Regions from separate parts of the Thalassorhabdus alkalitolerans genome, predicted to be linked through region 2. Evidence: riboswitches for the same ligand, from Rfam matches in the RefSeq annotation. Region 2 holds a riboswitch; each other region holds the start of a gene.
What was found. A riboswitch is a leader RNA that binds a small molecule or an ion and turns the genes downstream of it on or off. The one in region 2 is predicted to bind cobalamin.
Positions count from the first base shown of each region.

Region 1: linked by a shared signal. The riboswitch ahead of ACFPU1_RS15390 (ABC transporter substrate-binding protein) and the one ahead of ACFPU1_RS09695 (5-methyltetrahydropteroyltriglutamate--homocysteine S-methyltransferase) in region 2 are both predicted to bind cobalamin.
Region 3: linked by a shared signal. The riboswitch ahead of ACFPU1_RS09075 (ribonucleoside-diphosphate reductase subunit alpha) and the one ahead of ACFPU1_RS09695 (5-methyltetrahydropteroyltriglutamate--homocysteine S-methyltransferase) in region 2 are both predicted to bind cobalamin.

Region 1 covers NZ_JBHSOZ010000010.1:80,879-83,080, forward strand. The annotation lists gene ACFPU1_RS15385 (class I SAM-dependent methyltransferase) at 1-405, shown strand, start outside; cobalamin riboswitch at 485-679, shown strand; gene ACFPU1_RS15390 (ABC transporter substrate-binding protein) at 895-1,926, shown strand; gene ACFPU1_RS15395 (FecCD family ABC transporter permease) at 1,907-2,202, shown strand, end outside.
Region 2 covers NZ_JBHSOZ010000004.1:35,400-37,601, forward strand. The annotation lists gene ACFPU1_RS09685 (alpha/beta fold hydrolase) at 1-74, shown strand, start outside; gene ACFPU1_RS09690 (patatin-like phospholipase family protein) at 93-941, shown strand; cobalamin riboswitch at 1,019-1,210, shown strand; gene ACFPU1_RS09695 (5-methyltetrahydropteroyltriglutamate--homocysteine S-methyltransferase) at 1,427-2,202, shown strand, end outside.
Region 3 covers NZ_JBHSOZ010000003.1:1,290,643-1,292,844, reverse strand. The annotation lists gene ACFPU1_RS09080 (DUF2971 domain-containing protein) at 1-308, shown strand, start outside; cobalamin riboswitch at 583-779, shown strand; gene ACFPU1_RS09075 (ribonucleoside-diphosphate reductase subunit alpha) at 966-2,202, shown strand, end outside.

The DNA.
Region 1 (2,202 bases), on a different contig from region 2:
TTTACAAGTTTTGGTTATTTTCCGGATGATGAAGAAAATGAGCTTGTTTTTAAAAATGCCTATCAAGCATTAAAGCCTGGGGGCTGGTTTTTATTTGACTATTTAAATCCTGAGTATGTTACGAAAAACCTAGTAGCAGTGGATGAATCAAATAAGGACGGCCTTCGCATCAGGCAGCAGAGGAAAATTGAGAATGGGTTTGTTGCGAAAACGATTACAATTTACGAAAATGAGTCTAAAAGAGAATACCTGGAACGAGTGAAGCTTTATTCTTCAGAGGAGCTTAAAAGTATGCTTGAAAGCAGCGGTTTCACTATTCAATCTCACTTTGGGGATTATGATGCTTCCCCTTACCAAACCGCCACATCTCCTCGACAAATTTTTATTTGCCATAAGGAGAAATAAAGGGAAAATGAAAAATTTGCTGAAAAAGCATCTTTTCAAACAAAAAATATCCTGTATACTTTGAATATGGAGAAAACAAAATACCGTTCACATCTATGGTCAATTTCCTATCAAGGGAAATGTTAAAAGGGAAGCCCGGTGAAAATCCGGCACGGTCCCGCCACTGTATACGCGTGGAACGCCTATCAAGCCACTGTCTGCTAGAAGCAGGTTGGGAAGGCAGGCTGATCCAGAACGCGGAAGTCAGGAGACCTGCCTTAGATGAATATATGCCAGGCCTTCGAGGAAAAGGTGGAAGCAGACGTGGTAACTGCCTTACGGCTGTCTTACAGTGACTTAGGTTATACACATGTATGCTCTCCTTTTTGAAAAAGGGGAGCTTTTTTTTGCATCTATAGGATGTTATTGACCAAAAAACAGGAAAAGCTGCCGTATCGAGTCCTTTCACCATTATAGAGAAAGAACGGAAAGTAAAAGGAGAGACAAAGAGTGAGAAAACAATGGGTAATGGGTACGTCAGTACTTTTAGTAATGAGTTTAGCAGCATGCGGAGAGACAGAGGATACAGGAGAAGAAGCTGCCGAGGATACGACTGAAGAATCTATGGAAGAAGAGGCAGCTGAGGAGCCGCAAGAAGACACTGATGCCGACGGAGAAGACGGTGCAGAAGCCGATTTTCCAGTGACGATTGAAGATGCTGTTGGTGAAGAAGTTACAATTGAGGAAGAGCCTCAAAGAATTGTCAGCTTGATTCCGAGCAATACAGAGACTGCTTTTGCATTAGGAGCCGGAGATCGCATTGTGGGAGTTACTGACAACGATACATACCCGGAAGAAGTGAATGATATTCAGAGTGTAGGCGGGATGGAATTCGATGTGGAAACCATTTTGTCATTAGAGCCTGATCTTGTTCTGGCTCATGAGTCATCCGCTCACTTCAGTGAGGAAGGTTTCAATCAATTGCAGGAGGCAGATATAACCGTTTTATTTGTAAATGAAGCTTCTGGCTTTGATGATGCTTACGATTCAATTGAAATGATCGGTGCGGCCACAGGGACGTATGAGGAGGCTGAAACGCTTGTAGCTGAGATGCAGGAAGGTGTTAACGAGCTCCAGGAACAAGCCCAGGAAATATCCGAGGATGAAAGACAAACAGTCTGGCTTGAGGTGGGGCCGGCTCCAGAAATTTATACTACTGGTACAAACACCTTTTTACATGAGATTCTGGAAATGATCAATGCTGAAAATGCTGCCCAAAATGAAGAGGGGTGGGTTCAGTACAGTGAAGAAGATGTTATCGCCTTAAATCCCGATGTGATCATTACAACCTATGGTTTTTATGTGGAAGATCCTGAAGAAGAAATTCTTTCACGATCAGGCTGGAGTGACATTCCAGCTGTAGAAAATGAAAGAATTTACGATGTACATGCAGATAAAGTTACAAGACCAGGACCTCGTTTAGTAGACGGTGCTGAAGCAATTGCTGAGCTGGTTTATCCTGATGTCTTTAACAACGAATAAAAAAAAGTGGGCTGCTTATGGAGGGAGTGTTCTCTTCCTTTTTGCAGCCCTTATTATTGGTATTTCAATTGGCAGTATTGGAATTCCTTTTTCAACGACAGTGATAGTTCTTCTTCAGGAAGGTGCCGGGATACCACTAGGCGCTGACATCGATTCCGTTACGCGAAACATTATTTTGGATATCCGTCTTCCTCGCGTAACTCTTGCCCTTTTGGTAGGGGCGTCTCTAGCCATGGCAGGATCTGCTTTTCAGGGATTTTTAAAAAATCCCCTGGC
Region 2 (2,202 bases):
AAAAATGCGGACATGAGATTCCTTTAAAAAGAAGTGTTGAATTGAACCTGCGCATCAAAGAATTTATTTCATGATTACAGGAGTGTGCATGTATGGAAACCGGGTTAGCATTTGCCGGAGGAGGAATACCGGGGTCGGCAGCTGTAGGAGTGCTGCTCGCTTTTGAAGAAGCTGGAATTAAGGTTTCACACGTAACCGGATCAAGTTCTGGAGCTATGGTAGCGGCGTTATACGCCTATGGCCATAAAGCAGAGACTTTAAAAAGGATTGTTCCTTCGTTAAACAGGCGTTTGCTTGATTTTGACTGGAGATCTCTTTTCTATAGAGCCTTATTTATTCGGCCCCGAGTAGAAGGGATATTGAAAGGGGAACGTTTACGAAATATTATGGTACAACACACAGGGGATGAACCTCTGTCTTCCTTGAAAATACCATGCGGAATCGTAGCAACTGATTACGGGCGGGGGACAAGCGTTGTTTTTTCTTCAAATTCTGTGGGAGATTATGAATATGTGAACAATACTTCAATAGCAGATGCCGTAAGGGCTAGCTTTGCGATTCCAGTACTCTTTAAACCGTATCATTATGGAGAAAGAATGTTGATTGATGGTGGCGTTACCTCAAATTGTCCTGTTAGAATATGCAGGGCATTGGGAGCAGAACGCGTTATTTCTGTAGATCCTATTACACCTATTATCAATGCAAAGTCTGGTTCAGCAAGCATCGTCAAAGTCATCAATAACGTCATCAACCTTTCATTGAAAACCCAAATGGAAGCAGAGCATAAGGAAGCCGATTATAATCTCTATCCGGAGGTAGGAGCTATCGGGGCTTTTGACTTTCGGAAGGCTAGTCATTGTATTGATTTAGGGTATGAGACAGCTATGGCGAAAATAGAAGAAATAAAAAAAGTATTAACAGAACAAGAACAAGAGTATTGAGGATATGCTGACATAATAGAAAATTTTACTAAAAGCATGGACAAAGGGAAGGAATCAGCTATATACTCAGAAGTATAATTAAATAATATTAAACAGGTGTTGTAAGTTGGTTTTATACATTACAGCTTAAAAGGGAAGCCGGTGAAAGTCCGGCACGGTTCCCGCCACTGTAAATCTGAGTAACCTGCAAAGATCCACTGCTGGAAAGCGGGAAGGAGCAGGAAACAATGAAGATAAGTCAGGAGACCTGCCTGTATGATTACACATGGACCTACGGGAAATAGGGAGGGGTGTTTGCTGAATTAATTGTATTAAGGTTCATTCCTTATGCTACATAGTTTGATAGAAGCATTCAGGCCGCTGTGGTTTGTTTGCTTTTTTGTGTTGTTAATTAGAATAGGGTACTATCCTCTATCAGTTGTCTGTGTCGTGACGCTGACAGTCTTACTAGTGAGAAACTCAAAAATAGAAGAGGAGAGAATAAAATGAGTGATACAGTAAAAGGACCATTTAGAGCAGATCATGTAGGCAGTTTCTTAAGACCGGAACGATTAAAAAAAGACCGCCTGCAGAGGAACAGAGGGGAAATCACAGCTGAGGAACTGTGGGAAATGGAGAATGAAGAAATAAAACGACTGGTAGATAAACAAAAAGAAGCTGGCTTAAAAGCTGTAACAGATGGGGAATTCAGACGTGCATGGTTCCATTTGGATTTCATGAAAGAAGTAGAAGGAATGGAATTTGTCACGTTGGATAAAGGCCTTATCTTCAGCGGAGGAACGGAAACAAAGGCAGAAGGTGCTAAGGTGACGGGCAAGCTGTCTTTTGGCGATCATCCTGTGGTGAAGGAATACAAATTCCTTCACAGTATTAAGGGAGACCATGAAGCAAGAATCACAATACCGAGTCCTAGCATGTTTATTTTCAGGACAGTAACGGATGAAGAAAAAAAATTCTATTCTTCAGAATCTGAACTCTTTGCTGATCTAGTTAAAGTATACAAAGACGCAATCAGTGCTTTATATGACTCAGGCTGCCGCCACCTGCAATTTGATGATACTACTTGGTCATTATTCCTGGAGGCCGAGAAGGACAAGGACCTGGTTCTGTCGGGGGGACTGCTTCAGGCCAGAGGTCTTGACCCACAAGAAACCCTTGAATTATTCGTTGACACTGTAAATGAGGCGATCGCAGACAAACCAAATGATATGACAATAACAATGCACGTTTGCAGAGGGAACTATAAGTCCACGTATGCATC
Region 3 (2,202 bases), on a different contig from region 2:
TAGCAACTTGTTCGATCTTTTTTAAGGATGAGGCTTTTAAAAGTGAAGAAGAATATCGAATTGCTCTTCCACGAAAGCTCACTACCAAAGAGAGGGGCCCAGAGGTTTTCTTCCGGGCTTCAAATGGAGTAATCATCCCGTTTATTACGATTCATTTTCCAGAGAAACTTCCTATAAAACGTGTGACCATCGGTCCGAAAAATAACATAGACATTGCTAAAGCAGGTATGGAGTATTACTTAAAAAGTAAGGGATATGAAACGGAGAGGATGGTTATTAGTAAGTCCGTTGCTTCACTGAGGTATTAATTCTTTTATGCAGGGGTTAGTGTAGGTAATATAAATGTATTTTCAGCGAATAGGAAAAGAAAAACAACGCAGCCTTAGACTTTTCGGGTATTACGACAAAATGTGATAATTGACGTCAAATGCTCCCCCCATGTAATAGTAGAGATGCTTTACATTTGAAGAAATAAATTAATAATCTATGGATCTATGAACTTGCTAAATTGGGATAAGTCATGTAGTATGAATGTAGAATTTCACAAGATATTGTGTTTTTTGTTATCGAGAAAACTATATATTGTTTGCCTTGAGATGAGATGCCATTTGGCGTAAAAGGGAATTTGGTGAAAATCCAAGACTGCCCCCGCAACTGTAAGTGCTGACGAAATGAGTCGTATCCACTGTATAAATAAACTTGATCGGTTTTTATACGGGAAGGAGCTCATGGACGGAAGACGCACAAGTCAGGAGACCTGTCTTATCTTAAGATGTTTCACCTTCTTCGGGGATTGAGAAGATGAAACGGTGGCACAGGGAAAGACCAAAGTATCTTTCTCCATTACTTGCTATCGTTTCATCCGCTCACATTAATTTGAGCGGATTTTTTAATTCGAAAAAATATCAGGAGCGGTGAGACGACAACGGCCAGCTTAGAATAAAGCAGGAATAAGGAGGAAGAAAATGACAGTACATGTTAAAGAGGAATTACATGAAGTGATGGATACAATTGATAAAGCTTTTGATCGTTACAATTTTAATGCAAAGGAAATCAAAGAATATATTACATCTTTTACAGGAACGGATAAAGACGTGAACCATCAAGCTATGCTCTATGCATTAAATCAAATACAAATGGACCAGCCAGACTGGACGTTTGTTGCAGCACGGCTGTATTTAAATGAACTATACAAGCAGGCGGCTTTACATAGAGGGTACAGCACGGCGGAGAGACGATATGGAAGCTTGTATAAGCTAATGAAAACGTTACGTGAGAAAGGAATCTATTCCGATCATTTGTTAGCAGCATATTCTGAACAGGAAATTAAGGAATTAGAACGGGAAATTGAACCCAAGCGAGATGAGTTGTTTACTTACATAGGTTTATTTTTACTGGCAGACCGGTATTTAGCGAGAGATCATGAGGGGAAAGTATTTGAGCTGCCGCAGGAGCGGTTTATGATCATTGCGATGACCCTTATGCAGAAGGAAGAAAAAAACAAAAGGCTGGAAAAAGTAAAGGAAGCATATTGGGCACTAAGCAATTTATATATGACGGTTGCGACTCCTACTTTATCTAATGCAGGAAAAAGTTTTGGTCAATTGTCTTCTTGTTTTATAGATACAGTTGATGACTCACTTGACAGTATTTACCTGAATAACTGGGACATTGCCCGCCTCAGCAAGGATGGCGGTGGGATTGGCATTTATTATGGGAAGGTAAGAGCTTTAGGATCAGATATAAAGAAGTTTAAAGGTAATTCCTCTGGAGTGGTACCGTGGATCAGGCTGATTAATGACACAGCTGTGAGTGTGGACCAGCTGGGACAGCGTCAAGGGGCGGTGGCTGTTTATTTAGACTTATTCCACAAGGACATTATGAACGGTTTTCTTGACTTAAAAACAAATAATGGTGATGAAAGAAGGAAAGCTCACGATATTTTTACCGGGGTTACGATACCTGACCTATTTATGCATAAGTTACAGGAGACAGATGAGAACGGAAGAAGCATAGGCGAATGGCATGTGTTTTGTCCTCACCAGGTGAAACAAATCATGGGCTGGAAGAGTGAAGATGGCACTCCGGTTGGTCTTGAAGACTTTTATGACGAAGAAGACCGTAAATATTTTACAGAAAAGTATGAAGAAGCAGTCAATCACCCTCTTCTTCCGCGAAAGACCTACCGAGCCATGGATATCA